DNA from 2 places in the Geomicrobium sp. JCM 19055 genome. Region 2 is predicted to be linked to the other one. Evidence: a T-box and tRNA genes for the amino acid it is inferred to sense, from the RefSeq annotation. Region 2 holds a T-box; the other holds one or more tRNA genes.
What was found. A T-box is a leader RNA that pairs with one kind of tRNA and senses whether it is charged. The one in region 2 lies ahead of JCM19055_RS09380 (valine--tRNA ligase), so its partner is inferred to be a tRNA-Val.
Positions count from the first base shown of each region.

Region 1: it has a tRNA-Val gene. The T-box ahead of JCM19055_RS09380 (valine--tRNA ligase) is inferred to sense a tRNA for this amino acid. The anticodon was not compared.

Region 1 covers NZ_BAXL01000012.1:95,673-111,546, reverse strand. The annotation lists gene JCM19055_RS11995 (TRAP transporter permease) at 1-1, shown strand, start outside; gene JCM19055_RS11990 (FadR/GntR family transcriptional regulator) at 15-725, shown strand; gene JCM19055_RS11985 (FAD-binding oxidoreductase) at 744-2,171, shown strand; gene JCM19055_RS11980 ((Fe-S)-binding protein) at 2,164-3,066, shown strand; gene JCM19055_RS31725 (heterodisulfide reductase-related iron-sulfur binding cluster) at 3,124-3,432, shown strand; gene lhgO (L-2-hydroxyglutarate oxidase) at 3,445-4,641, shown strand; gene JCM19055_RS29485 (hypothetical protein) at 4,797-4,928, shown strand; gene JCM19055_RS29480 (hypothetical protein) at 5,205-5,333, shown strand; gene abc-f (ribosomal protection-like ABC-F family protein) at 5,600-7,147, shown strand; gene JCM19055_RS23855 (MBL fold metallo-hydrolase) at 7,284-7,916, shown strand; gene JCM19055_RS23850 (helix-hairpin-helix domain-containing protein) at 7,888-8,427, shown strand; gene JCM19055_RS11960 (DUF3006 domain-containing protein) at 8,437-8,718, shown strand; gene JCM19055_RS26435 (lmo0937 family membrane protein) at 8,729-8,869, opposite strand; tRNA gene JCM19055_RS11955 (tRNA-Val) at 9,012-9,087, shown strand; gene JCM19055_RS27355 (hypothetical protein) at 9,316-9,465, shown strand; gene JCM19055_RS11950 (amidohydrolase) at 9,530-10,675, shown strand; gene JCM19055_RS11945 (superoxide dismutase family protein) at 10,745-11,365, shown strand; gene JCM19055_RS11940 (hypothetical protein) at 11,588-11,815, shown strand; gene JCM19055_RS11935 (metal-sensing transcriptional repressor) at 11,880-12,200, opposite strand; partial or broken gene JCM19055_RS23845 (ABC transporter permease) at 12,278-13,324, opposite strand; gene JCM19055_RS23840 (hypothetical protein) at 13,382-13,894, opposite strand; gene JCM19055_RS23835 (ATP-binding cassette domain-containing protein) at 13,830-14,303, opposite strand; gene copZ (copper chaperone CopZ) at 14,480-14,683, shown strand; gene JCM19055_RS11915 (cyclase family protein) at 14,729-15,250, shown strand; gene uvsE (UV DNA damage repair endonuclease UvsE) at 15,242-15,874, opposite strand, start outside.
Region 2 covers NZ_BAXL01000009.1:56,810-72,683, reverse strand. The annotation lists gene JCM19055_RS09385 (folylpolyglutamate synthase/dihydrofolate synthase family protein) at 1-522, opposite strand, end outside; partial or broken gene JCM19055_RS09380 (valine--tRNA ligase) at 543-3,186, opposite strand; T-box leader at 3,233-3,454, opposite strand; gene JCM19055_RS25370 (hypothetical protein) at 3,533-3,739, shown strand; gene JCM19055_RS09375 (hypothetical protein) at 3,776-4,801, opposite strand; gene spoVID (stage VI sporulation protein D) at 4,794-5,957, opposite strand; partial or broken gene hemL (glutamate-1-semialdehyde 2,1-aminomutase) at 6,693-7,984, opposite strand; partial or broken gene hemB (porphobilinogen synthase) at 7,984-8,981, opposite strand; gene JCM19055_RS27305 (hypothetical protein) at 8,996-9,148, opposite strand; gene JCM19055_RS23430 (uroporphyrinogen-III synthase) at 9,164-9,724, opposite strand; gene hemC (hydroxymethylbilane synthase) at 9,721-10,656, opposite strand; gene hemA (glutamyl-tRNA reductase) at 10,751-12,157, opposite strand; gene yihA (ribosome biogenesis GTP-binding protein YihA/YsxC) at 12,458-13,045, opposite strand; partial or broken gene lon (endopeptidase La) at 13,032-15,380, opposite strand; partial or broken gene lonB (ATP-dependent protease LonB) at 15,517-15,874, opposite strand, start outside.

The DNA.
Region 1 (15,874 bases), on a different contig from region 2:
AAAGGTGTGATCAAATGAGCAAAGTTTTAATCGAGCGTAAACACATTTCACAACAAGTGTTAGAACAACTAAAAGAAATGATTCAGGAAGAACCGTACCGTCGAGGGGTGAAACTACCTTCTGAACAAGAACTTTCTGACTTATTTCAAGTCAGTCGTTCACCGATTCGTGAAGCACTAAGCGTATTAACTGCAGCAGGTGTTATTGAATCGAAACAAGGTGGCGGCAGATGGGTGAAAGATGTGAAGCTCGTCGATATGCTCTCGAATTTGAAAATGGGACTCGTTTCTATGGAGGAAGTACATTCCCTCCTAGAAATGCGTCACATTATTGAAACAGAAGCGGCAGCGCTCGCAGCGACTCGTGCGAGTGAACGAGATCTCGTTCGTTTGGAAACCGCATTATTACAGTTTAAAGAGACGGTTCAAGATGAAACGGTGATTGGTAGTGAAGCCGATACAAATTTTCATTATGAAATTGTACGTGCATCAAAGAATCCCTTTCTCGTGTCATCACTTGAAAACATCGGTGAGCTGTTAAATCAAGCGATTGAGTATTCCCTTCGATTTAATGTTGGCAAAACCGAGAAGCGTAGAGACGTTTATAAAGAACACGAAAACGTATTTTTAGCTATACAAAAAAAGGATGCGTCAGGTGCTAGGGAAGCAATGAATACACACATTACGAATGTTCGTAAAAAACTAGGTGATACGAGTCTGGATTAAAAAAAGGATGAATATAGGATGAATGAGAACCGTAACGCAACAGAACTCGTTCAAAGGTTACGAGCGAAACAGCTCATTAATGAAAGTCGGATTTTAACGTCACTGTCTGATCGTGCGTCATATGCTTATGACGCATCGTTCGGACATCACATCCCTGAAGTTGTCATACAACCGACAGCTACAGAAGAAGTTTCAGAGGTTATTATGCTCGCGAATGAATTGCATGTTCCTGTGTATCCAAGAGGCCAAGGGACATCGTTAAGTGGTGGTCCAATTCCGGTGTATGGTGGCGTCGTGTTGGATTTCTCTCAATGGGACGACCGATTAGAAATTTATCCAGATGATATGATTGCAGTCGTTTCCCCAGGGGTGATTACGAGTCATATCGATGAAGCTGCAAAAGCATTTTCAATGATGTATCCCCCGGATCCGAGCAGCATGAATGTCTCGACCATCGGGGGCAACCTCGCTGAAAATGCTGGAGGACCGAGAGGTTTGAAGTACGGTGTAACAAAAGACTACGTACTTGGTCTAGAAGTTGTCACCGCAAATGGTGATATTATTCGCACCGGAGGTCAGACGGTCAAAAACGTCACCGGTTATGATTTAACGAAACTAATTGTCGGTTCAGAAGGTACACTTGCTGTTATTACAGAAGCAACACTGAAACTCGTCCCCCGTCCAAAAGCAAATAAAACGATGCTCGTTTTATTTGACGATCTCATCGATTCTGGAAAAGCCATTAGTGCGATCTTACGTGAGGGAATCACCCCTTCAAAGCTTGAGATTATGGATCAAGCTTCAATTAAAGCTGTGGAAGCTTATCAACCGACAGGGCTGCCGATTGATGTCGAGGCACTACTCTTAATTGAGATTGACGGACACCCACTAGCCATTGAAGAAGAAGCTGAGCAAGTTCGAGGGTGTTGTTTGAAGAATGGGGCAAGGGACGTACAAATTGCGAAAAGCGCTGAGGAAGCGAGTAAGTTTTGGCAAGCAAGAAAACTCGTTTCTCCTGCGATCGTGCAAGTGAAACCTACAAAAATCTCAGAAGATGCCACCGTTCCAAGAAGTAAGATTCCAGAGATGTTTCGTATTTTAAAAGAGATTAAAAACGCGAATAACATCGATCTTGTAGTGTTTGGTCATGCTGGGGATGGCAACCTTCATCCGAATATTATTGCGGATGTACGCGATGAAGAAGAGATGAAACGTGTAGAAAAAGCTGTAGGAGAGATCTTTGAAGCTGCGATTGAACTCGGTGGTACATTATCTGGAGAGCACGGAATTGGCACGATGAAAGCACCGTTTATGGAAATGGAACTCGGAGCAAAAGGTCTAGCAATGATGAAGACGGTAAAGGAGAGCTTTGATCCGAACAACATTTTAAACCCAGGAAAGATTTTCCCTGAAAAAGGCCAGAAGTTGGTGTTACGTGATGGTTGATAAACGACTTGCCTATCAAGAGACGTTTGATTGTGTTCAATGCGGATACTGTTTGCCTGCTTGCCCGACCTATCAAACGATGAACAAAGAAACGCATAGTCCAAGAGGGCGAATAAACCTCGTGAAAATGGCAGCTGAAGGTAAGATTAGTTACGATGATTTAAAAGAACCAATTGACATGTGTCTCGGTTGCCGTGCATGCGAAACGGCATGTCCGACAAATGTTCAATATGGATCGATTTTAGAGTCAGCAAAAGAAGTTTTGCGCATAGAAACGAAACGTTCAAAACGTGAACAGTTCATTGAAAGCGCACTTTTTGAAAAGCTACTTCCACATTCATCAATGCTTGCAATAGCAAAGTTCGGCTTATTGTCTTATCAACGGTTGCCTTTGCAATTTGTTGCACGAAAAACCGGTATTTTAAATGCGGTACTTCCTAAAGGAATGGCAGCTTTTGAATCAATCATACCGAAGGCAGAGCGTTCCAAAGAAAAGAAAGCTAACGAAGAAGACGCACCACATGGAACCGTTAAAGTCGCGTATTTTCTCGGTTGCTTAATGGATACGATGTTTTCGACGATTAATGACCAAGCCATTCAACTGTTACGTAAAGCAGGCGTTCACGTAACGATTGTCAAAGATCAATCGTGTTGTGGAGCGCTTCAGTCGCACGGTGGAGATCTCAAAACAGCACGTCAATTAGCGAAAAAAAACATTGAAGCTTTTGAAAACGGATCGTTTGATTACATCGTGTCAAGTATTGGCGGTTGTGGTGCGATGCTCGTTGAGTATGATCATCTACTAAAAGATGAACCCGCTTGGAAAGAACGTGCAGAACGCTTTTCTAAAAAAAACATGCGGACATTTCTTTGGTGTTGGCAAAAAGCGATTTAACCTATAATCGCCACGTTCATCATACAGCTGTTTATCAACCGTCTTGTCACATGACTCATGTTCAAAAAAAATGTCGATGCACCTTTGGAGTTAATCGCTAAAGTCCCTGGCTTAAATTATGTCCCTATGGACAAACAAGACCTTTGCTGTGGTTCAGCAGGGATTTACAACATCGTGAACTACGAAGCGTCAATGGACATTCTAGATTACAAAATGCCAGCAGTCGTTAGTGCAAAACCAGATTTAATTATTACGACAAATCCAGGGTGTCATTTACAAATGAAAATGGGTGTTGAGCGTGAAGGGTTGAGTCATCAAATTCAAGTGAAACACCTCGTTGAAGTCATCGCAGAATCTTGTTTATAGGAGAGGGATAACATGCATGATTACACAATAATTGGGGGAGGAATTGTCGGTTTAAGCGTTGCTTACAACCTTCTAAATAACAACCCTAACTTAAAGGTTCAAGTTATCGAAAAAGAAAAAGAAGTAGCCTCACACCAAACTGGTCATAACAGTGGTGTCATCCATTCAGGAATTTATTACAAACCTGGCAGCTATAAAGCAAAGTTCGCAAAAGCTGGTAGCGAGTCAATGCGTGCATTTTGCCAAGAACATGACGTAGATGTGGATATATGTGGCAAAGTCATTGTCGCAACAGATGAATCTGAGTTAACAAATTTAGAGAATCTGTATGAGCGAGGAAGAACGAATGGTCTTGATGTTGAACTCCTAGATGAAAAGCAGTTAAAAGAGATCGAACCTCACGTGAATGGTATTAAAGCTATTCGCGTTCCGACGGCTGGAATCGTCAGCTACAAACACGTATCTGAGAAGTTAACAGAATTAATTAGAGTTAGCGGTGGCGACATTCACCTAAGTGAAGAGGTGACGTCCATTGTAGAAAGTAATCAGTCTGTTACGGTTAGAACGAACAACAAAACGTATCATTCTCGTTACCTCATTAATTGTGCAGGACTTCAAAGTGATCGTATTGCCAAGATGGCGGGGTATCATTTAGATATGAAGATCGTACCATTTCGTGGAGAGTACTATAAGTTGAAGCCTGAGAAGCGTTACCTCGTTAATAATCTCATTTATCCGGTACCTAACCCAGAGTTTCCGTTTTTAGGGGTTCACTTTACGCGTATGATTGATGGAGAAGTGGATGCAGGACCAAATGCTGTTTTGTCGTTTAAGCGTGAAGGGTACAACAAGACGGACTTTAATGCGAAAGACTTGTCTGAAGTGTTAACATACGGAGGCTTTTGGCGAATTGCGCGCAAATATATGAAAACGGGCATCGGTGAAATGGTTCGTTCTTACAACAAAGATGAGTTCGTAAAAAGCTTGCAACGTCTGATCCCAGAGGTGCAAAAAGAAGATCTCGTTAAAGCGCCAAGTGGGGTTCGTGCACAAGCACTCACTGTTGAAGGAAAAATGGTTGATGATTTTCATTTAGTGAACGGGAAGTGTTCACTTCATGTTTGCAATGCACCATCCCCTGCTGCAACTGCATCTTTAGAAATAGGGAAAGAAATTGCAAAGCAAGTCCTTGTTCCTAAAACAAGCTAGAGACTATGAATTCCAGCATTATTATACAGACTTTTGATTACTAATGTTACAAACGTATGATAGTTTAACATTTCGAATTCAAACTAATTACATCTTTTTACAAGTTGATTACAAGCGTATAATGTACACTGAGCCAGAAATCAAGGAGGATCAGTGTGGTCGTATTGACTTGGGAGTTATACGCTTTGGAATACGAAATTCACGACATCAGGAACGAACTTAAACGATTACAAGAAGAGGCAGACCAAATAAAGCAAGCATTTCAAACGAGGCAACTCGAAAAGTAAGCGTACACACGATGTGTGCGTTTTTACTTTGTTGCAAAACTGTAAGAATTACGCAAGACAAATGACTACGTTTTTATTGCCTTGTTCGATAAAGTAGTAGATATAGCAGTGAATGAAGGAGGAGCATTTCTTGAACATGAATTTCGTGTTGCTCGTAGCTTTTTTTTATTCTCGTTGTGGGAACAGTTGTTATTTTTCAAAGAATTGGGTGAGGAGACGTTTCATGGATGTGTTAAATCGGTTTGGATTGTTTAATGTATTTATCGTATTCGGAGGTTGGTGCTCGTCCTTCTTTATGTCGATTTTGACAATCCACTCGTGTTAGATGTGGTTATGCTCGTTGCATACGCGTTAATCGTTGCGATGCACTTAACGAGGCTTGTGATGATTTTGAAGAACCGTTGACAATAAATTAGGAGTATGGCATGCTTTAGCTAACTTAATGAAAGGAAAGGTACAACGTCGAATGTGGAACTAATTCTATTACAAACAGACAATAGTAATACAAATATGTATGAATTATGTCTAGAGATAGGATTAGTCTGCCCAAATGTACTCTTTCCAATAAAGTGAAGGAAATGTATTCAAACGTCTTTTTGCGTTTGTTTTATTCGTGTACGTTTATAATGGATTAATTAAACTCTCTCTAGGCAACGCTGGAGGGATTTTTTTTGTTATTAAGAGCAAATCATTTAAGTTACTCAGTCAAAGGGAAATCATTATTCTCAATTGAACAGTTGCACGTATATGAAGGTGAACGAATCGGGTTGGTCGGCAAGAATGGTGTTGGAAAGACGACTTTGTTACAAGTGCTAGCCAACATGAAATCCGTTAACGAAGGTGAAGTGATTCTTAAAGGTACGTCCGCTTTTGTACCTCAAGAAGATGATCTGCCTCTTTTGGAAGCTGAGCACAAAGAAAGACATTTGTGGAATGTACCACAGACGCCGAACAGCGGTGGGGAGAAGACTCGTTTGAAGATTGCACATGCGTTTGCAACGGAGGCAGAACTTCTCATTATGGATGAACCGACAAGCCATCTTGATGTTACTGGCATTGAACAATTAGAAGCACAAATCGTTAATCAATCTCGTACCGTTATCGTTACGTCGCATGATATCGCGTTTTTAAATAATGTTTGCACGACGATTTGGGAATTAGACGATGGGAAGTTGACGGCATTTAGCGGCAATTATGATGCGTACAAAAAGCAAAAACGTGAGAGGGTTGACGAGCAAGCTTTTCAATATGATCAATATGTGAAAGAAAAGAAGCGTTTGCAACAATCGATTGAAGGAGTGAAGAAAAAGTCGGCCTCTGTAAAAAAAGCTCCTTCACGGATGGGGAATTCAGAGGCACGCCTGCATAAGCGTAGCGCTGGTGAAACGAAAGCGAAGCTAAATCGGGCAGGAAAAGCAATCGATTCAAGAATACAACAACTAGAAGTGAAAGAAAAACCTAAAACTGAAGCAGCGCTCGTCTTTAATGCTGCGCAGTTTACGCCGCTAAATGCAAAATACGTGGTGCAATTTCAAGATCAGCAATTGATAATTCCAAATCAGAATGTAGCTAAAAAGCTATCAGGTCACGTTCAACGTGGAGATAAACTAGCAATTATTGGTGAAAATGGAATTGGAAAGACGACGTTACTGCGTAACATGTATAAAGACCGAACACGCTTTTCGGTTAGTAAAGCGGCGAATATCGGTTATTTTGATCAACATCAAGAACAGGTTGATGGGGCTCGTACGATTTTAGAAAATGCGCTAGATCATAGTCCTTATGAAGAGTCGTTTGTACGTACGGTTTTGGCTCGTCTACAATTCCGTGGTGATGAGGTGCATCAACGAGCCGCTTACCTAAGTGGTGGTGAGCGGGTGAAGTTGTCACTCATTATGACGTTACTCGGCGAGCACAACGTTTTGTTTCTAGATGAGCCGACGAACTACCTTGATTACGTTGCTAAAGAAGCGCTTATAGAATTATTAATCGCTTTCCCAGGTACAATCATTTTTGTCACTCATGATCGCCAATTTATTGATGAAGTTGCGAGTCATACGCTCGATTTAAGTAAAGATGAAGCAAGGGTAAAAGATGTGAAACACGTAGAAACTGCACATGAACCAGAAGCGCTGGACCACATGCAATTAGACTTGCAAATGACAGAGACATTAAGTGACTTGCGACAACCATTGATGAAGACGAGAAAGCGTCATTAGATCAGAAGTTCCAAGAACTAATCAAACAAAAGAATCGCCTGAAGTAGCGGGAAATGTTCCCTGTTAACGTTTGTCATTTATTAGGATAAATCCCTTCTCGCAAGAAAACACTAACAAAAACGAGAAGGGTGAGATGATGAAACGTAGTGTATTCCTTTTTATTCTGTTTTTCTTAATGACAATTACAGGTTGCCAAGAAGCTTCTCCAGATGTCATTCCTGATGATGAATTAGGTCGTTTGCAGTACTTGAATTTGAATTCTGCTTATGATGATGGTGATGGACGTTATCCAAACCGAGGGCAATATGAATTGCCGGATTTATACATTCACTATATTGATGTTGGTCAAGGCGATGCGACGCTTTTGCATTCGGAGGATTTTACAGCACTCATTGATACAGGTAGACACGATCAAACAGATGTTGTTGATTATTTAGAAGAACAAAACGTAAAAGAAATTGATCTATTAATCGGTTCACACGTTCACGCAGATCATATTGGTCAAATGGATAAAATTATTGAAGGATTTAATGTAAAAGAAGTATGGATGAACGGGGATGAGCATACGACTGCAACGTTTGAGCGTGTCGTTGATGCAATCCTTAACGCAGATGTTACCTATGAAGAACCGAGACACGGGGACTCAGAAATTTACGGGAATGCTTCGTTTACGGTTCTGCATCCTGAAACACTTACAGAACACAAAAACAACAATTCCCTCGTCATAAAAGTCGCTTACGGTGATCAAAGTTTTTTTATTTACGGGTGACATTGAAGAAGGTGCAGAAAATGAACTGTTAGAGCGTGATATTTCTCTACAAAGTGATGTACTAAAAGTATCACATCACGGTTCAAATTCATCTAATAGTGAAGCGTTCCTTCATGCAGTGGAACCGAGTTTAGCGATCTATTCTGCAGGTGAAGGAAATGCTTTTGACCATCCAGATGATGATGTGTTAGCTCGTCTAGAGGCAATTGGTGCAAATGTGTATGGAACAGACGTTTCAGGCAATATCGTTGTAAAAACAAACGGTCGTGATTATTCAGTTCAAGCAAGTGAAGAAAAAGATGCCGGTACGTGTTACGCTGGCATGGTAGCAGTAAATCGTGCGACTGTTGAAGAATTACAAGAAATTAGCCAAATTGGTCCTGCAAGAGCAGAACAAATCCTAAACTTGCGACCTTTCACTTCATATGATGATTTTTTACGTATCGAAGGAATTGGGCAGGAGCACCTTGCATCGATTGAGCAACAAGGGTTGGCTTGCTTTGATGATTAGGAGGGATGAGTGATTACAGAGCGTGCTGTTCTAGATCGAATTGAAGACGGGATTGCAGTCTTATTAGTCGGGAAGAATGAACAAGAATATCATGTAAAAGAAAATGAGTTACCTCAAGGAGCTAGTGATGGTGTAGTTCTTGACGTTCAAATCACGAACGATCAAATTGTGGACATTGCAATTAATCATGAAGAAACCGCAGATCAAAAGGCAAGAATCTCTGCCAAAATGAACCAACTGAAAAAGAAAAAAAGGTGGAAGGTTCTCATAAAGAAAGACCGTCAAATTTGACGGTCTCTCTTTATCTTCGTCCTGTTAATAATTGGAATATAAAAATAACGAGTGCAATGACGAGTAAAATATGAATAAGGTTGCCTGCAACATCAGCGATAAAGCCTAATAGCCATAATACGATAATCACGAGAATGATTGTCCAAAGCATAGCGTACCTCCTGGCGTTTTGGCCTTATTGAAAAGTACCCTTATACCTATGAAAACAAACCAGTAATCATGACCTGTTTTTTCGGGAGGAAGATGTTGACAGTGCTTAGAATCTATCATACAATATAGTTGTCGTTAATAATGTTCCGTTAGCTCAGTTGGGAGAGCGCCACCTTGACAGGGTGGAGGTCACTGGTTCGAGCCCAGTACGGGACACCATAAGTGAATCTATGACTCGTATGAGTATAATAACGTAACCGTATTCTGCTACTAGTAGCAGAATACGGTTTTTTGATGTGTGACTTTCTTCTTGTCCTCAGTTGAGCACTTTGTTTTGTCGAATGTTGCAAAAAAAGATAAATATACAGACATTTTTTTGTCAAATATGTAGAAGCTTGATCGATGGATGTGATAGGATGATGCTGAAAAGGGGAAAGGGGACTGGTTATGAATAAAGAAACACGGGCAGACCAACTACTAAAAATAATGGAAGCATTGAACTATTATACAGTATTAACAGGAAAAGACACTGACCAAGAGTTTCGTTACATTGCGGAAATGCTAGAAGAGGAATTGCAATTAAATATCGCAAATTAATCGTCAGAAATTCCCTCATTGAGGGAATTTTTTGTTATTGTTAGATAATAGAGGAGGCGATGATATGAAAGCTTTTTATAATGGAACGATTTTAAAAGGGGATGGAACTGAAGTTACTGAATCGGCTTTACTCATTGATCAAGGCAAAATTGTTGATATTGTAGGCGAAGATACGATTCCTGAAGACGCCACAAAGATCGATGTACGAGGCGGCTACATAACACCAGGTTTGATTGATGTTCATACGCACTTAGGGGTTAGCGAACAAGGAATTGGTAAGGAAGGTGCTGACTTTAATGAGACGAGTCATCCTGCCACCCCGGAAATCCGAGCGCTTGACGGGTGCAATCCGCGTGAAGAAGGTTTTCTGCATGCATTAGCATCTGGCGTCACGACAGTTCAAGTGTTACCAGGAAGTGCAAATGTCATAGGTGGAGAAATGTTTACGATGAAGACGGCAGGGGAGATCTTAGATGAAATGGTCATTCAGTCTCCGTCTGGAATGAAAGCAGCTTTAGGAGAAAATCCTAAAGGTGTGTATGGAGGAAAGGGAAAACGTCCTATTACACGTATGGGAGTTGCAGCAGTTTTTCGTGAGCAGCTTTATGGAGCGATCGATTACATAGAAAAACGAAAACAAGGCAACGCAGACGTTCATTTAGGCTATGAACAACTCGCTAAAGTTCTTCGTAAAGAAATACCGTTTCGAATACATGCTCATCGAGCAGATGACATTATCACAGCGCTGCGTTTACAAAAAGAGTTTGGGTTTAAGTTAACGCTTGAACACGGAACAGAAGGTCATTACATTCCAGATTTCTTGAAAGAACAAGGTGTTTCCATCTCTGTCGGTCCGACAATGTCACCTAAATCGAAAGTAGAAACGAAAAACAAAGGTTGGCAAACTGTGATGGAGTTTGAACTTCGCAACATGAACTATGCGATCACCACAGACCATCCTGTTATCGCTATTAATTATTTAGTTCAAAGCGCAAGTGAGGCAGTAAAAGCGGGTCTAAAACAAAGCGCCGCGTTTCGTGCGATCACGTCTAACGCTGCAAAGCATTTAGGGTTAGAAGGTCAAGTCGGTGAGTTCAATTCGGGAATGGATGCAGATGTTGTTATTTGGACGGGGCATCCATTTCTTTATACAACGACGCTCGTTAGCACGTGGATTCATGGAGAACGAGTCTATTCTTTTGAACAATAACTAGTTTTGCATGTATAGACGCCACCTGTTTGTGTCAAGGATACGAGTATACGAACGGGAGGCGTTTTTATGAAGAAGCTCTTAGTCGTTTTACTTGCGATGTTAATTGTAGGTTGTGCAAATGACGAAAGTGCACCTGAAAATGAAGAAGCTTATGAAGTAAGCGCGACACAGCAAGACCACGCTCCGCTTAGACCAACTGCCGTTGCAGAGGTTGTGAATACGAATTATGATCAAATTGGTGAAGCGAACTTTTACCAAGATAGCCAAGGGAAAACGGTCGTTCATACGAAAGTAGAAGGCTTAAAACCTGAAGGGTTCCATGGGTACCACATTCATGAAAATGGAGTGTGCGAAGTTGATGCAGAGGAAGGTCCTTTTATGAGTGCAGGTGGTCATTTCTCTTTATCTGACCATGATCATGGACATCATACAGGCGATTTGCCATCACTTTACGTAAATGAAGATGGAACCGCTCAAGCGACATTTATGCTTGATCAATTTACACCAGAACAATTACTAGAAAACGATGTATCATTGATTATTCATGAAGGTCGAGACAATTTCGCGAATATTCCAGATCGCTACCAATCAAGTGAGAGCGACGCACCAGGTGCAGATGAGGAAACACGCTCAACAGGAGACTCGGGTGATCGAATCGGTTGTGGTGTCGTTGTAGCACCAGAGTGATGAAAAAGAGACCTGTTGGTCCTCAGATTCTCGGATAAATTATGTACTGAAAAAGCGACTACTGTGGCAACGTTTGCAAAAAGCGTAGCCACAGTAGTCGCTTTTTTTATTGTGAGTACGTCATTTCTATAACGTTGTCAGTGATTAAGAGGAGTTTTTTAATTCAAATAGGATAGAGAATCGTCGTTTTGGACAATCTAACGAAAACAGGAGGAATGATTCATGAGTCATTACGTATGTCCAGCGTGTAAAACGAATAAAACGCGTTTTCACATTATTGAACAGTCACCGCAGGCGGTGAAATTAGATCCTCAGAACGGGGATGTTGTTCAGTCGTATGAGCAAAGCGATCTTGATCCGTTTCACCTTCCTTATAAAGGACCACATAATCGAATTCAATGTGGAGCTTGTGGTTTAAACGAAGATGAACGCCAATTTATGAGACAATAATCGTTACGCAAGTTTCAGAAATTGAGTCATAAAGAAAAACCTCTGCATGATGCAGAGGTTTTCTTTATGACTTTGCGTATTGATCAATGACTTTCATGAGCTCATTTAACGTTTCTTCTTCTTTGCCGTTTTTAATGTCATGGACAACACATGTCTTGGCGTGGTGTTCTAAAAGCGAGTACCCGACTTTCTTTAGTGCAGCTTGAACTGCGCTAATTTGAATTAATATATCTACACAATAGCGATCGTCTTGGACCATGTTTTGTAATCCACGGATTTGTCCTTCAACACGGCGTAATCGCTTTAACATACGTTCTTTATCAGCATTCGGTTCAATAGGGTGTTTGGAATGTTCGTGTTCCATCATTTCTACTTCCTCATCCATCTTCGTAACCTCCCTGTCATGCAACTTCTACTAACAGTATAACGGAGCAGGAGATGAATATCCATCGTATTATCGTGTTAGGCCGCATCCCGAAGGAAACGAGGATAAAGGAAAAGGGCAATTGTTAGGCAAATGATTGTAAACACTAGCAATATGACTAATGAAGGAAGAATATTTACAAGTGTTCCACTTGATGACATGACTTCTAAATATGCTTGATGAGCCCAATATTGCGGGAAGAAAACGCTCGCTTGTTGGACGAAATTTGGCATAAACTCGATCGGCATCCACAATCCAGAAACGATCGCTCCTCCTAAAGCGAGTACTTGGGTAATGGCGATCCCAGAGTTCTCTGAACGAACAGCCATGCTAATGAGTAAACCAATGGCAGTTGCTGTCATTGAAAGAACAAGTGAGAGTGTGAAGATCGCCATAAGGTTGCCAATCTGAACATCGTATACGAACCATCCAAAACTCAGAAGAATAACAAGTTGCAATAACACGACAACGATAAATGCTAACCATTTTCCGAGTAAATAATGTAACGGGTGTTTTGGACTCGTCGCAAGTCTTGAAATCATACCTTGACGAAGGTCTTTTAAAAGTGAAGATACCATTGATATACAGATGAAAAACGTAAACATAACCGCGTAACCTGGTACGATGTGTGTAATTGCATCAACAGACTGGTCGTCGATCGTTACTGCTTCAAGTTGAAACGGCGCTGTAAACCATTCTTCAGTGAAAACCTCCTCACCAACAGCATTCCTTACGTTTTGCTGGCTTACTTGTAAATGTAGTTGTTGGGACACATTGTCAATGACGCCATAAAGCGCGCCAGCAGTGTCTTCTTGTGTACCATCATAATGAAGCGTTAGTTGCTCACCATGTATTTCAAGTAACGTCGAAATGTCACCACTTTCGAGAAGTTCAGTTGTTGAGTGGGTTGAATCAATTTGTTCAAGGTCAATCGTGTCAATGTGCTGTAGCTGTTCAATGAATGGATCTGTTAACGTCGTGGAATCAGTTACAACGACATGGAGTGAGAGTGACGTTGTGTTTGATTGATTTCCGAAAATGGATGCGAAAATGACAATGAAGAAAATGGGTAACAACAAGGTCCAAAAAAACCAGCCCTTTGTCTCGAAGCATTTTCTTTAACTCAAGTGAAAAGTGGGCATTCATGACTGACCCTCCTCGGATAATGATTGACCTGTTTTTTGTAAGTAGATGTCTTCCAAAGAGGGAGTCACCATTTGTAAATGGTGTACGTCAATGCTGTGCTCTTTCATTATTGTTGTCAGTTGATGAATGAGTCGCAATGGATCGTCGCTAGGAAATACATAGCCGTTTTTAGTCTCTTTTGGTTCCCCTAAATGTTGGAAATGTTTGAGGTCACTTGTATTAATGGATACTTCCACGGCTTTTTTTGCGTTGTTTTGCTTAATCGTTTGTGGGGAATTCATATCGATTACTTCTCCATGATTAAGAAAACAAACGAGGTCACAAAGTTTCTCGATTTCTTCCATATAGTGACTACTATAAATTACGGTTTTATTCGATTCGATTAACGTTTTGACTACGTTATAAATTTCGTTTCGTGAATGAGGGTCTACGCCGACAGTTGGCTCATCCATAATTAATAGCATCGGATCGTGGAGCAACGTGCAACCAATGTTTAAACGGCGTTGCATGCCGCCAGACAATTGTTTTACGATCGTTTTTTTTGCGATCTTCTAATTGAATCGTTTTGAGAACATGATTTATTCTCTCTTTTTGAATGGTTGAAGGAACATTATAAACTTGACTGAAAAACTTTAAATTATCTTCGACCGTTAACGTTTCCTCTAAACAAATGTCTTGAGGAACGTAACCAAGTTGTTGTTTGATTTTTGCAGAATTTCGTTTCGTACTTTCCCCTGCAATCGTAATCTCACCGCGGTCTGCTGACAAAATCATCGTAATTAACTTTAACAACGTAGATTTTCCCGCTCCGTTTGGTCCAACGAGACCGAAGCAAGAACCTTCTGGAATTGATAATGATACGTTTTTAATAACTTGTTTTTTTCCGTATGACTTTGACACTTGATCTATCGTTATCATTTTGTTCACCTCTCGTCTTGTTACTAACCATGGTACGTGAGTGTACCGGAGTTAATTATAAGTAATGAATGAGAGAACGGTGAACGAACATAAGACGTTAAGAAATGAACATGAGAAGCGGGAGGTTTTTGATCGTGCTGTTGTACATGGTACGATAGAGAAGAGGAGGGATCGATATCAAAGATCTATTTTCAGTACAAGGAATGTCTTGTAATCACTGTGTACAAGCAATCGAGACGAGTGTTGGTCAACTTGATGGTGTGACACGTGTTAACGTAGATTTAAACAAGCATCAAGTAGCGGTCGAGTACAACGAAGGAACGATCTCGAAAGAAGCAATCGTAGAAGAGATTGAAGATCAAGGATACGATGTCATCTAAAAACGCCTCGCTTTGCGAGGCGTATCACCGCATTGGGGGATTAGCATGAAGGTAATTGATTTAAGTCAGACCATTCATGATGGAATGGAAGTTTACCCTGGAGATCCAGAAGTTACAATCAATACGGTTTGTACCCTTAGTGAGGATGAGTATGTTGTTCGCCAACTGTCAATGGGTAGCCATACGGGCACGCATGTGGATGCATTTTCACATATGCATGAAAGTGGCTTAACGTTAAGTGAGATTCCACTTCAGCAGTTCCTCGGTCAAGCTGTACGGGTCGACCTACGACGTCCATTTCCAGAAAAGACGGGATTAATCTTTACGGATGCTGTTGATCTTGATCACTATGAACAAATTGTAAAGGCTCATCCTCCATTTGTTGGTGGTGAAATTAGCGAGAAGCTTGAGCGCGCGCTATTAAAGAAACAAATTGTGACCTATACAAATTTAGTCTCATTAGAGCGTCTTCCTAAGTTAGAACCGTTTTTGTTCGTTGGGCTACCACTTAAAATTAAAGACGGTGACGGTTCACCTGTTCGTGCAGTCGCAGTTTTTTTATCGTGAAACAATGCCACCACAATGGCGCTTGTATCCGCGAATTTTTGTGATGTCTTCAATTAGCTTAAGGCAAGCTCGGTCTTTTTCTTTTGCTTCAATCATGACATCAACAGACGTGTTGAGTGATTTTAATACGTCAAGTAACGGACGTATAAAGTCGATGTTTACATAATCTGAATGACTACGAAAAGCATTGTCTGACTTTGGAGAAGAAAGATGAATTTTTGGTGGTTGACCAGTTCTTTCCCACGTTTTAAACAGACGAGGGAGCAGTTCGTGTAGATCTTCATTATCATCATGATTTGCCACGTAATGATGATAATCAAACATCATCGGGAAATCGTGACGTTCACATAGTTCTAGTGTTTCAGTCGTTGTATACGTTTTATCATCATTTTCAAATGTCATCTGCTTTGCAATCGCTTTAGGAATTGATTGGATATTGTGTGAAAAGCGCTTGAGCGCTTCAGAGCGATCATTGTAGGTGCCACCAACATGGATGTTTATGCGAATGTCTTCATGAAGGTTCATTGCTTTACTTAATGCGTAATGATACGTTAAGTCTTTGATTGCGTTATCGGTGACATGCTGTTTTGGACTTGTGAATAGCGTAAATTGATTCGGATGGAA
Region 2 (15,874 bases):
TAAAATGTGCATATGATCTTGTCCGACATTTGTGATGGCTGAGACGAGCGGATGAATGACGTTCGTTGAATCAAGTCGCCCCCCAAGTCCAACTTCAAAGATCACAAGATCAAGCTCCTTACCATTCGCAAAATGAACCATCGCAATGAGCGTCAAAATCTCAAATTCCGTTGCCGGACCGTAAGGATGATTCACTCGCTCAAGTGCTTCTCTTACTGAAGTCGCAGCAACTTTAAACTCTTCTTCAGAAATTGGGGTTCCGTTTATGCTAATCCGCTCTTCAAATTGGACAACGTAAGGGGACGTAAATGTCCCCACGTTGTATCCAGCTTGTTGCATGATTTGGCGCACATACGTAACAGTCGAACCTTTCCCGTTCGTTCCTCCAATATGAATGCTATTGATGGCACGTTCGGGATGCCCGAGATGTTCAAGCACTGCTTCAATTCGTTCAAGACCTGGTTTTATTCCGTAATTGCGATGACTCAAGAGCCATGCCATGGCCTCTGAAAAATTGTTCATGAACACGTTGACTCCTTTAATTACTTGAGTTTCGCGATTTCTTCTAGTCGCTCGTCTACTTTTTCACGTTTCATTTGATAGTCAGTGAGCTTCTCTTTTTCTGCTTCAACAATCGAATCAGGAGCGTTGCTTACGAATTTCTCATTCGATAACTTGCCTTCTAAGCGTTTAACTTCTCCGTCTAACTTCTTCTTTTCGCCTTTTAATCGATCAAGTTCTGCTTCTACATCAATCAAGCCTGCAAGAGGAATGTAGATCTCAACCCCTGTTAACACGTGTGATACAGCTTGGTCTGGTTCACTTAAATGTTCATCGATTACAAGCGTTTCCGGACTACAGAAATGCTCAAGATAATGTTTCCCACGAAGAAGTTGCTCACTCGCTTCTGTTGTCGTAGGCTTCATGTGAAGTGGAATTGGCTTTCTCGGTGCAACATCCATTTCTTGACGAGTGTTACGGATGGTACGGATGACAGCTTGGTACATTTCCATATCTGAAAACGCCTGCTCATCTTGCCACTTCTCTTCCACTTGTGGCCACGCTGCGATCGTAATTGACTCGCCTTCATGCGGTAAGTGTTGCCAAATCTCTTCTGTAATGAACGGCATAAATGGGTGTAAGAGGCGCAACGTTTGGTCTAGAACGTGTGCAAGAACAGACTTTGTCGTGTTTTGCTCTTGTTCATCTTCACCGTAAAGAGGTAATTTCGCCATCTCAATATACCAATCGCACACATCATCCCAAATAAAGTTGTAAAGAAGTTTACCAGCTTCACCAAATTCATAGCGATCCATTAATCTCGTAACTGACGAAATTGTTTTTTGGAGTTTCGCTAAAATCCAACGATCATGAGCCGCTGTAACAGTGCTCAAATCAATATCTTCTTTTTTGAACCCTTCCATATTCATAAGGGCAAAACGAGATGCATTCCAAATCTTATTTCCGAAGTTCCAGTTTGCTGTAACTTTGTCCCATTGGAATTTCAAGTCGTTACCAGGCGTTGTTCCCGTTGCAAGTGTGAAGCGAAGCGCATCAGCACCGTACTTCTCAACAACATCCATCGGATCGACACCATTGCCTAGTGATTTACTCATCTTACGACCTTCTGAATCACGCACAAGTCCGTGAATTAACACGTCTTTAAATGGACGCTCACCTGTAAATTCAATGCCTTGGAAAATCATTCGAGATACCCAGAAGAAGATGATGTCATACCCTGTAACAAGAACGTTTGTCGGGTAAAAACGCTTAAAGTCATCTGCTTCTGCATTAGGCCAACCCATTGTTGAAAATGGCCACAATGCTGAACTGAACACGTGTCTAATACGTCTTCATCTTGTGTCCAGTTTTCAAGGTCTTTCGGCGCTTCCTTCCCTACGTACAATTCTCCTGTTTCATTGTGATACCAAGCAGGAATTTGGTGCCCCCACCACAATTGACGAGAGATACACCAGTCACGAATGTTATCGAGCCACTGCAAATACGTACGCTCAAAACGTTCAGGAACGAATGTTACTTTATCTTCTTTTGATTGAAGCGCAATGGCTTCTTTCGCAAGTGGTTTCATATCAACAAACCATTGCGTCGATAAATACGGCTCCACAACTGCACCACTACGCTCAGAATGTCCAACTGAGTGAACGTGCGTTCAATGTCAAAAAGCACCCCAGATTCTTGTAAATCAGCAACGATTTTCTTACGACACTCAAAGCGATCAAGTCCTTGATATTCGCCAGCGTTTTCGTTCATCTTTCCTGCCTCATCCATGACGAGTACTCGTGGAAGTTCATGACGGTTACCGATTTCAAAGTCATTCGGATCATGCGCTGGTGTAATCTTAACAGCACCTGAACCAAATTCACGATCAACATACTCATCAGCCACAATTGGAATCTCACGTCCAACAATCGGGAGAATGACCGTCTTTCCGATAAGATGTTGATAACGCTCATCTTTCGGGTGAACCGCAACCGCTGTATCACCGAGCATCGTCTCAGGACGTGTAGTGGCTACTTCAATATGCCCGTCTTCGTCTTTTAACGGGTAACGCATATGATAAAACGCGCCTTCGACTTCTTTGTATTCTACTTCAATGTCAGACAAAGCCGTTTGTGCAGCTGGGTCCCAGTTAATAATGTATTTCCCGCGATAGATCAAGCCTTTTTCGTAAAGACGAACAAATACTTCTTTGACCGCGTCAGACAAGCCATCATCAAGTGTGAAGCGCTCTTTCGTGTAATCAAGAGACAGACCGAGCGTCGCCCACTGTTCACGAATAAACTCCGCATACTCATCTTTCCATTGCCAAGACACATCTAGGAACTTCTCACGCCCTAATTCTCGTCTAGAACGCCCTTCTTCTTTTAATTTCGCTTCGACTTTTGCTTGCGTTGCGATCCCTGCATGGTCCATGCCTGGCAACCATAACATGTCGCGACCTTCCATTCGCTTTTGTCTAGCGATAATGTCTTGAAGCGTAACGTCCCAAGCATGTCCAAGGTGCAACCGCCCCGTTACGTTTGGCGGCGGAATCACGATTGAGTGAGGCTCACCCTTATGTTCTCCTTCTTTTGATGCTTCAAAGTAGCCGTTGTTAATCCAATACGGATACCATTTCGATTCGGTTTGTTTCGGATCATATTTCGTGTCTAAATTGTTCGCCATTGTATTTCCTCCTTATTAAATTCAATAAAAAAACACTTCTCCTTAGGCAAAGGACGAAGTGTTCGCGGTACCACCTTTGTTTATGAACGATAAATCACTCATACACTCATTAAGAACTATAACGTAAGTTAACGTCTTCTCCTACTCTTGTTCAGAGAAGAATGCTCATGGGCGACTTCTGCACGTCTCCTAGTCAAAGAACCTTTCAGCCAAGGGTTCTCTCTCTGGATGAGGATTCCTGCATACTACTCCCAATCTTTGCATGTAATAGAATATCTTCTGTTATTGTACCGACTGCTCTAACATCCGTCAATACTGACCGTAAGAACGAAAAGGGGTGTTTATTTTGCCACGTTATTACGATCCTCCGCCCCACTATCCATATGGGAAAAAGAAGCGTCCCCATTGGGTATACAAATGGCGAGCGGCCGCTTTACAAATCTTATTACCGATCATCTGCTTTCAACTGTTACGTTTGTTGTTTTTTCCTACATTCTTCGATGTATTCATTCTCATTATCTTGATCTGTATGTTCTGGTATTTCCAAAAGTAACATCGTTCATACACGACAAAAAAGCAGCCACGAGGCTTAGGTTGAACTTTGCCTCATGGCTGCTTCTTGGTCTTCTTTAAAACGTACCATCTCAGATAAATAGCGAAGTGTATTTAACTTCACTTCCAACATCGCTGTCCACTGGTGTTCTGCATAGCGATTTGGATTCGTTCGATACAACTCAACAAACTCAATGACCGGGGTTGGCGTTAACATTAACGCTTTCAACAAAGACGTATCTGCCTCTCGCCAAACAGGACCATACGCTTCATACGTTCCGAAAATAGCTTGCTGGTCTAACGCATGAAATGGTTGGTTCCTTGCAATGTCTTGGTAAAAGTAAGCCAAGTCATAAGCCATATGATTCGGACCGCTTTCTTCCCAATTTGTCCACCACGCATTTCCATCTGCTGCAATAATACCATGGTCGAGTGAAGGCTGACCGTGACAGAATACGAAGCGATAACTGCCTTGGTCTTTCACGTGACGTACCCATTGCTGAAATCCAGTTCTACCCGCTTGAAACATTCGCTCTAAAAAAGGACCTGCATGGAGAAAAGTCATCGTAAACGGGGAGAGAAAGCGTACTTGTTCCATTTGATCTGCCATCTGTTCCATCGTTAAGCGCTGTTGATTCCAAAGCAGATCGACTTCTTGTGCGTATTCAGTCATCGCTTCTTCTTCAATAGCTTGCTCATTTTCGGAGAGCTTGTGATTTGCCGCTAAAATCGCGAGCAATCGCAACTCTTTAGACGGGGGAGATGTTAGCACTTGCTCCTCAACCCACGGTTCAAGATAATAGTCGGCACCTTCATGTTCAAAAATCGGAAAATCCCCTCTCGTGCCCGTCATGAGGGGGATAATTCCTTGAATACCAGCACGTTCTCCGTACCGTAAATGATGCAAAAACGTATCACGTTCTGAAACGGTGCGTTGCCAACGTTTCATTGCCATCGGTCCTTCAGGATGGTCGACTTTAATTACACGTTCACTCACCCAAGACCAATCACTCTTATCATTGGCAATCGCACGAACCGCTTCAGACCAATTCGGCTCAATCATGTTTCACTTGCACCGGGATGTATATGATTTCTCCTGCTTCTACATGATTTAAATCCATGTTATTCCAACGGAGAAGTTGTTGTACTGACAACCCGTAGCGTTCAGCAATCGTGTCAAGCGACTCATTTTCTTGAATGATGCACATTTTCATTTTCGTGAACGTTTCCCGATCACCTTTGTCTAACATCTCTGTCAAATACAGTGCGTTTTCTCGCTTCTTTTCTTTTACTGGCTTTTCAGCTTTGGGAGCTTCGTGCTCTTCTTCAACTTCATCTCTGTCTTCATCGTCTGTCAGATGAACATTTTCATCTTCCAATGCTTCTTCATACGCTTCACTTAACGCATAAGTTGCATCATCCGTTTCTTCCTCTCGTTGATGCAAGCGCACTGGAAACGACGTGTCTGAGTCTACTTCTTGCTCGACTTGATGAACATACGTATCTTCATGTTCCTCTTCAGAAACGATATGATCATCTTCAAGCTCTTCATCAACGTCGGCCGCTGTTTCTAATTCAGAGTCATCATCATACGACTCCTCTTCATAAGCTCGATACGTTTCTTCGGCCTCAGTCTCTTCTTCAAATTCATACTCTTCTTCCTCTACCTCTTCATCCGCTTCACGTGTTGCTTCAGTTTCGGTATCCGGAATTTTAACTTCGTGACTAAAGGTTGGAAATGGTTCAGGTGGATCGGCAATCGTTTTCTCCGCTTGATGCGTTTCTTGCAAATCTTTCATGCCACTAATCGTCACGTCTGCCGCCAGTTGGATACAACTAGGCTCAGGCAAATCATAATCAAAGCTATCCACTTGAACATAAATCTCATCCACACTTTGAATACGATTAAGTGGAATTGACACTTCAATCGGGAAGAAATGTTTTAACTCCCGTTCGCCATTTTCTGTCGTTCGGACGCTATCAATTCGATGAGGCTTTCCGCCACCATCATAATCTTGAAACACTTCTTCTTGCTCAAACGGAACATATTGCCCAAATAAATGCAAACCACCTTTAATGCTCACCTGATGCTCATCTTCCTCGATGAGAAGCTCTGGCTCCAGTTCCAGACCCAAAATCGTCTGAATCCTCTCTCCTTGATCAAGCCAGACTGATTCCTCTAGATTAAATGTTAGCGCAGAAGGCTGTTCTTGGGTCACAGACCGTTCCCCCTTTATCATAGAGTTGTTTGAAAAACCTACAACCATAGAAGACTATCCACGATGCTTACGTGCAGATTTTTTTGCGTACGCTATCAACGTATGAATCCAAACAGCAAAGTATTCGAGTTACTCTACAATAATGTCTATGCAAAAGACTCTCACTTCATACGATCCCATTCAAGAATAACGAACGAAAGGTCGAATTAAATCAGGAGTCCGTTTCTTTTTTAATAATCTATACTAGTGCCATGATTCCACTGCAGGCGGACGCTTGCACCCTTGGCACAAGTGCAACATCAGTGACTGTTACACAGTCACTGTGTTTTCTATGCCGCGGAGGAGCGTTCGAGCCTCCTCAGGCTTCGCCTTGCGGGGTCTCGACTCGCCCCTTCTTCCGCAGGCGTCACCGCCTTCCGTTCCAATCTGGGATATTCGTTATAAGGGGGCGATGCCGCATACAAAATCACACGGCAACCTTATAAAACGGAAGCGAAATTCATTCTTTTCAGTAATCTCACATCCGTTTTTTTTATTTACTTTTGTTTTCTTAGAAGCAAAACAGAAGTTTTTCAATGGCTTCTTTCATACGAACCAACCATTTTCTAAACTCACTTGCTATAAATCAAATGTGATTTTCATCAATAGATCTACTCTTATTCAACCACACCGTTTACACCCCTCATTCATCAAAAAAACCCGCCATCTGAGTAGACTCATGGCGGGTTACGTTTATTATCCTTTAATACGCGCAAAGACGCGTTTTGCGGCTTCGATCGTTTCTTCAATCATCTCATCTGTGTGTTTCGTACTTAGGAACATCCCTTCAAATTGTGAAGGTGCAATTGAAATTCCTTCTTGCATCATTTCTCTAAAGTATGCGGCGAACAGATCAAGGTCTGCTGTTTTAGCAGATGGGAAATCTCTTACGTGTTCGTTTGTAAAGAACAAGCCGACCATCGAGCCTGCACGGTTGAATGTATGTGGGATGTCATACATTTTGGCTGCTTCTGAGATTCCTTCTTCAAGACGCTTTCCTTGGCGTTCAAACGTCTCATAATCAGCTTCTGTTACTTGTGATAGTGTTTCATACCCTGCAGTCATTGCAAGCGGATTGCCTGATAATGTTCCTGCTTGGTAAATCGGACCGCTCGGTGCGATTTGCTCCATCACATCTTTACGTCCACCAAAGGCACCTACTGGTAAGCCACCACCGATGACTTTTCCGAGCGTTGTAAGGTCAGGTGTCACACCGAACTTTCCTTGTGCACAGTTGTAACCGGTACGAAAACCTGACATAACTTCATCAAAGATCAACAGACTACTATACTCAGTTGTTATGTCACGAACACCTTGTAAAAAGCCGTCTTCTGGAAGAACAACACCCATATTCCCAGCAACTGGCTCCAAAATAACGGCTGCAATATCATCACCGTATTTTTCAAAAACAAGCTTTAAGCTATCTAGATCATTATAAGGAACCGTTAATGTGTTTGATGCCGTTCCTTCTGGAACACCAGGACTATCTGGTAAACCGAGTGTAGCCACACCTGAACCAGCTTTAATTAACAATGAATCGCCGTGACCGTGGTAATTGCCTTCCATTTTGACGATCTTACTACGTCCAGTAAAACCTCTAGCAAGACGCAATGCACTCATCGTTGCTTCTGTACCAGAGTTTACGAAACGTACCATTCAACAGACGGCACGCGGTCAATGACGAGGTTCGCTAGTTTGATTTCCATTTCGTGGGACGCACCAAAGCTTGTCCCAAGTTCAGTTGTTTCTTTTAAACGTTCTACGACTTGTTCATCTGCATGACCTAAAATGAGCGGTCCCCATGACAATACGTAATCAATGTACGTGTTATCATCTTGGTCTGTAATGTAAGCACCTGAGCCTTTCTTCATGTATAGACCGTGATCCATCCCTACAGAGCTATACGCACGAACAGGGCTACTTACACCTCCTGGCATGAGTGGCTTTGCTTGTTGAAATAATGATTGTGATTGGTCAAACGTACGCATTAGTGACGTCCCCTTTCTGCATCTTCATTGATCCAGTTTGCTACATCTTTGGCAAAGTACGTAATGATTAAATCTGCTCCTGCACGCTTCATGCTCGTTAACTTCTCTTGAACCGTTTCTTTTTCGTCAACCCATCCATTTGCGGAGGCTGCTTTAATCATCGAATATTCACCAGATACGTTGTAGGCAACCACTGGAAGTAAACTTTCGTTTTTAACGTCTCGCATAATATCTAGGTAAGAGAGCGCTGGTTTAACAATTAAAAAGTCTGCACCTTCTTGAATGTCTGAACGGGCTTCACGAAGCGCCTCCATTCGGTTTGCAGGATCCATTTGATACGTTTTACGATCACCAAATTGAGGTGTACTATGAGCTGCATCACGGAACGGACCGTAAAATGCTGACGCATATTTTACAGCGTAAGACATAATCGGCGTGTTGCTAAATCCAGCTTCATCTAAGCCGTGTCGAATTGAAGCAACAAAGCGTCCATCATGTTCGAAGGAGCAATCACATCTGCGCCTGCTCGCGCCTGAGAAACCGCCGTTTTAACGAGAAGAGAAAGGGATTGATCGTTCTCGATCGTTCCGTCTTGGATCACACCACAATGACCGTGATCTGTGTACTGACATAAACATGTGTCGGCAATAACGACGAGTTGCGGGTGATTGGCTTTCACTTGGCGAATCGCTTGCTGCACAATCCCTTCTTCTGCATAAGCTTGTGTACCAACGTCGTCTTTATGCTTTGGCACACCGAACAAAATGATCGACTCAATGCCAAGACTGACGATCTGGTCAATCTCATCATCTAATAAGTCTAATGAATAGTGAAACACACCTGGCATTGAAGGTACTTCTTTTTTATAATTCTGACCTTCCACGACAAAAAGTGGATAGATCAAGTCTTCTTTCGAAAGCTTTGTTTCTCGTACTAAGTTACGCATACTGTGACTGCCACGAAGTCTTCGGTGGCGGTTAAATGCTTGTTGAGACATTGCGCTTCACCTCGTTATAAGTATTGATCAATGGCTTCTGCTAAATGTTGAAATGTATATTCACTCGGAGCAATGAGTTGTTTAAACTCACAATGCCTGGCTTCTCGTTTTGTAATCGGTCCGATGACAAAAGCTTGGCGCTTACTGTTCGTTTTTTTCCCTTGCAAAGCTATGATAAGCCTTCACCGCACTCGGACTCGTAAACACCATGGGTAGATTGGGTTATTCAGCATACTAAGCTGATCTCGAGTTAAATTCGTACTTGGTATGGTTTCATAAAACGCGTGTACGTCTACACGTGCACCTAATCCAGTCAGCTTGGTTTCTAGAAGATCGCGAGATTGTTTGCTGTTTGGAATTAGAACCCGGTCGCCCTTCTTAACACGTGGCTCTAACTCCTCGTACAAGCTTTCTGCAGTGAACCTTTGCTCAGGGTTAATCAAAACGGGATAGTCATAGTGCTTTGCTACATCTGCCGTCTTCTTACCGACTGTTGCAACCTTCACTGAAGACGGGAAATGTGTAGCTTTGTAATGGTCATGAAAATACTTTACGGCATTCGCACTCGTAAAAATAATCCAGTCATAGCGTTCCAATTCTATGGATGTCACATCGACGTGAATCGCTCGTTGCTGAACGAGGGGAATGTGTACTGCGTCAATTCCCTTCTGATGCAGTACACGCATTAATGGATCAGGTTCTACGTCTCCTTGTGACCTTGTGACGATCACCGTCGACTTCAAGAATCTTCTTGCTCCGCTCTAACTTGAGCTAGAATTTCTTTCCCACCACGTTCAAAAAGGTTAGCCGCAGCGATTTTACCGATTTGATCTGGATCACTACCTGTGACTTCATCTTTTAGTAACGTTTTGCCGTCCGTTGAAGCAATCAATGCCGTTAGTGACACTTGATCGTTATCAAGTAAGGTTGCATGAGCTGCCACTGGGACCGTACAGCTTCCTTCAACGTTTCGTAGGAATGAACGCTCTGCTGATACCGTTTTTGCCACTTCTTCGTTGTGTAAATGACGAAGAACTTCTTTTACTTCATCATCATCAACCCGGCACTCAAGACCAAGAGCCCCTTGCCCTACGGCTGGTATGCTAAGGGTTGGATCAAGAAATTCCGTAACGATCTCTTCGCTCCATCCCATCCGTGATAATCCAGCAGCTGCTAAAATGATGGCGTCGAAGTTCTCTTCTTTTAATTTTCGTAGTCTCGTTTCAATGTTCCCACGAATCCATTTTACGTGTAAATCTGGTCGTAATGCGAGGATTTGTGATTGACGACGCAAGCTACTCGTTCCAATAATTGAACCCTCAGGAAGTTCGTTAAGCGTTTTACCACTCGTTGAGATGAGTGCATCACGAGGGTCTTCACGATCACTAATGGCAGCTAGCGTGAAATCTTCTGGCAATACAGAAGGGACATCTTTCATACTATGCACGGCTAAATCGACTTCACCGTCACGTAACGCTTGCTCAATCTCTTTCACAAACAACGCTTTACCGCCTACTTTAGAAAGTGTTACGTCTAAGATGCGATCGCCTTTTGTCACGATTTTCTTAAGTTCAAACTCATAGGGTAAACCTAGCGATTCCAGCTTACTTAGTACCCACTCCGCTTGATTCACTGCTAAATTACTCTTTCTTGTACCGATTACAATCTTTCTCATCGTTTGAATCCTCCTAAGTACGGACCATAGCCCGTGGTTCAACATGAAAGCAACCAGAAAGCAAAGAGCCTTCCGGTTGTATCAAAAAAAAGATCTATACAGACATGTCTTTGGCATAACGATACTGCAAGAGTTCTTGCAACACTCTCGTTTCACCGTCAGACATAAACGCATTTCCATTCGCAAAAGATGAAGATTGGTTGCTTTGTAATCGCTCAACCTTTGCTTCTGCGACTTCATCGGAAAGACCAAAAATCTCAATAAATAGTGACAATGATTGCTCTCGATCGTCTTCTCCAGCCATTTCCTTCGCTCTCGTAATCGGCTCCTTCAGAAGCTGATTGACGATGCTCTTCGTATGCTTTGAAAGAACTTTACGTTCACGATCTGTTAAATTCGGCATTTTGCGTTCGATGCTTTCCATTGTTTCTGCTTGAATCATTAAGGCTTTATCACGTAGAGCTGAGATGACAGGAACTACTCCGAGCTGATCAATCCAATTCTTGAACGTTTCAATCTCAAGCGTCATCATCGCCTCAATTTGGATGGCAGCTTCTTTACGATCTTCCATATTAGCCGCAACGATGCCTTCTAAATCATCAATATCATAAAGATAAATTGGTTCAAGCTTGCCAAGTTCAGGATCTAAGTCTCTTGGAACGGCAATATCAACCATAAAGAGAGGCTTCGTAGAACGTCGTTCCATGATTGGTGCTACCATCTCTTGTGTGAGAACATATTGATCTGCACTCGTCGAAGAAATGAGAATATCCACTTCTTCAAGGTACGTATGAAGTTCTTCAATCGGCTTGGCTTCTGCTTTCATTGTCGCTGCAAGTGATTCTGCTCGTTCGAATGTCCGATTCATCACGGTAATGCTCGCTGCACCGTTTGCTTCTAGGTGCTTTGCTGTAAGTTCACTCATTTTCCCTGCGCCGAGAATTAAAATGTGTTTATTCGTAAAATCACCAAAGATTTGTTTCGCTAACTCAACCGCAGCATAGCTAATTGAAGCCGGATTATCGTTAATTGACGTCTCACGATGTGCTCGCTTTGCGAATGTAATCGCTTGTTTAAATAGCTGATTAAACACAGTTCCTGTAGCATCATTCTCTTGAGCAATCGAGAAGCTACTTTTCACTTGTCCAAGAATCTGAGTTTCGCCTAGAATCATCGATTCTAAACCTGTAGAAACTTTGAGTAAATGCTCAATTGCTTCATCATTTTCACGAATGTCTAATACGGATTGAAATTGTTCGGGCTGTACATCAAACCACTGTGAGATAAATTTCTTTGTAAAATGTCTACCTGTATGAAGTTGGTCGACGACAGCATAAATTTCCGTACGGTTACACGTTGAAATAATCGTGCACTCTAAAATGCTCTTCATATCTCGTAACATACTCAACGCTTTTGGTAATTCTTCTTCATCAAATGCAAATTGTTCTCGCAAATCGACAGGGGCCCTTTTGTAGTCGATGCTAGCAACGATTATATGCATATCCGTCTCCACCCCACTTTTCCAATCGCTCTGCTTAGTCTACGCTCATTTCCGTACTAAGAATATCTACAATCTATTATAACACGCATCAAAAACGCTCGGTTCACTCAAAATGTGAACAAGCTCTGACACAACACCTGATATTTTATCTTTTCCATTACAACATACAACGCACTGAACTGCAAATAACGTGCTCGGTTGTTACATTTTTTATTAGTGTACCGAATCTGAAAGAAAACATGTACAAAAGAAAAACGCAAACATTATCATCAGATAACCTTTGCGTTTTTCTTTTTGTTATTACACGTTAAGAAGTTTACGAATTTGTTTCCACGCCTCGTCTTTTCCGTCACCAGTTTCTGACGAGAACGGCACATACACATCATCTTCATCAATATCTATAATTTCAATGATATTTTTAATATGTTTCGTACGCTTCGTTTTATTGATTTTATCAATCTTTGTTAGAACGAGCATAATTGGTATTTCAAAATGCTTTAGCCAATCATACATTTTTAAATCGTCTTCAGAAGGGTCATGTCTTGCATCAATCAATAAGACGACACCCTTTAATTGTTCTCTTGATGTTATATATTCCTCAATCATTCGTCCCCAAGCTGCTCTTTCTTTCTTCGAGACTTTTGCATATCCATATCCAGGAATATCTACAAAATAACAGAGGTCATTAATATTAAAGAAGTTTAAGGTTTTCGTTTTACCTGGTTGTTGCGACGTATAAGCAAGTTTTTTGCGTTGCGTGATCGTATTAATAAACGATGACTTACCGACATTCGAACGACCAGCAAAAGCAAGTTCTGGCCAATTCTCTTCTGGGTACTGATCGGGACCAACTGCACTTATCTTTAATTCTGCTTTACTGACGTTCATCTATTACACCACCTAATGCATGAGCAATCACTTCATCGAAATGAGTGACCGGTACAAATTCTACCGTTTCTCGGATACTTTCAGGAACATCATCTAAGTCTTTTTCATTATCCTTCGGGAAAATGATTTTCGTAAGACCTGCGCGATGAGCACTCATTGATTTCTCCTTTAAACCACCAATCGGTAATACTCGGCCTCGAAGTGTCATCTCACCCGTCATACCGACTTCTTTTAATACAGGACGATTACTTAGCGCAGACAATAGTGCAGTTGCCATCGTAATTCCTGCAGAAGGCCCATCCTTCGGGGTTGCACCTTCAGGAACGTGAATATGAACGTCATATTTTTCGTGAAAACGCTCATCAATGCCAAACTCCTCGGCTTTCGAGCGAATATAGCTAAATGCAGCACGAGCGGACTCTTTCATAACGTCGCCTAGTTTCCCTGTTAGCGTTAGACCACCTTTGCCATTGGCAAGCGATACCTCGATCGCAAGCGTGTCGCCACCTGCCGTTGTATAAGCAAGTCCAGTTGCAGTACCAACTTGGTCCTCTTCTTCCGCTTTCCCATAACGATACTTCGGCTTCCCTAATAGCTCCGTAACAAGACCTTCCGTTACGATGACACGCTTCTTTTCTTTCGCAACGATCATTTTTGCTGCTTTACGGCAAAGTGTTGCAATTTGACGCTCTAAGTTACGTACCCCCGCCTCACGCGTGTAGTAACGAATGACTTTCAAAAGTGCAGCTTCACGAATTTGAATGTCTTGCTTCGTTAAACCGTGAGCTTCGATTTGCTTAGGAAGTAAATGATCCGTTGCAATCGCTTGTTTCTCAAGCTCTGTATACCCAGCAATGTGAATCATTTCCATTCTGTCTCGTAATGGCGCAGGGATTTTTGCGATTTGATTTGCTGTCGTAATAAACATGACATTTGAGAGATCGTACGTTTCTTCGAGGTAATGATCACCAAATTGGTTGTTTTGCTCGGGGTCTAACACTTCGAGCATTGCAGAAGATGGGTCTCCTCTAAAGTCATTCGCCATTTTATCAATTTCATCGAGTAAAAATACCGGGTTCATGACTCCTGCTTTTTTCATTCCTTGAATCATCTTCCCTGGCATCGCACCGACATACGTTCTACGGTGACCGCGAATCTCAGCCTCATCTCGAACGCCACCAAGAGATATTCTTACGAACTCACGTTCAATGGAGCGCGCAACGGATTTCGCGAGTGATGTCTTACCAACGCCTGGAGGTCCAGATAAACAAAGAATAGGTCCTCGTAAAGAATTCGTAAGTTGTTGAACCGCTAAATGTTCAAGAACACGTTCCTTTACTTTCTCCAAACCAAAATGATCTTCATTTAAAACTTCTCCGCATGAGCAAGATCAAGGCGGTCTTCTGTTTTCTCAGACCAAGGAATGGATGTTAACCAATCAATATAATTGCGAATCACCGAACTCTCGGCAGAACTTGCTGGCACGCGTTCATAGCGAGCGAGTTCTTTTAACGCTTTTTCTTCAACATTTTCTGGCATGTTAAGGGATTCGATTTTTGAGCGAAGCTCTTCAACTTCCCCACCTTTGCCGTCTTTGTCGCCGAGCTCCTTTTGGATGGCTTTCATTTGCTCACGCAAATAGTATTCTTTTTGCGTTTTCTCCATCGACTTTTTTTACACGTTGGCCGATTTTCTTTTCAAGACCGAGTACTTCTCGCTCGTTCTCAAGAATCTCAAGCAACTTCTCAAGACGTGCTTCAACACTAAACGCTTCAAGCAATGACTGCTTGCGCTTAATTTGAAGTGGCAAATGAGAAGCGACCAAGTCAGCAAAATATCCTGGGTCATCAATGTCTTGCACGGACTTTAACGTGTCTTTAGATACTTTCGTCGACAGTTTTGTATAGTTTTCAAACTGTTTAAGTACCGTTCTCATTAAAGCTGTTGCTTTCTCATCGTCAACATCTGAAGATTGTTCAGGAATTGTGATTGAAACATCATAGTACTCATCGTTTTCATTAAATTGTTCAATTGTCGCTCGCTTTAAGCCTTCGACGAGAATTCTCGTCGTCCCGTTCGGCATCTTTACCATTTGTTTAACATATGCGAGCGTTCCGACTTCATAAAGGTCTTCTTTCGCCGGTTCATCTACAGATAAGTCCACTTGGCTTGCAAGAATAATTTCTTGGTCTTCTACCATCACTTGCTCTAAAGCTCGTACTGATTTCGCTCTCCCTACATCTAAATGAAGCACCATGCCTGGAAATACGAGCACTCCACGCAATGGTAAAAGCGGAATCGATCGTCTTTCAGTTTGTCTAGACGTCAACGTCATCCCCCATTTCACATCAACGATCGCATCTATTCAAAAGTTTCTCTAATAGTATATACACAGACGGAGTTGATCTCATGATACCCATTGTAGCTCAACGGCTATCACGTGTCCACGAAGGCGCACAGTTATTGCGTTTTTACATTGATGTTGATTGATTTTCATCCCAAATGACATTCTCTGTTTTGTTTGGCTGCTCCGTTTTTAAAAGAACGGCATCAAACAATTCATCTAACGATGTGAGAGGGATGACGTTAATTCCTTCTAAACGATGTAAGACGGTTTCATCATTGTCCACTGGAATGTACGCCGTCTTCGCTCCTGCTTCTAATGCAGCTGCCACCTTAGAAGGCACGCCCCCTACAGGCTTTAACGTTCCCCAAATGCTTAGCTCACCTGTAATTGCAATATCATTTTTCACTTTAAACTGATGTACCGCCGAATAGATAGCAGTTGCAATCGCTGCCCCAGCTGAAGGACCATCAATTGGTGTACCA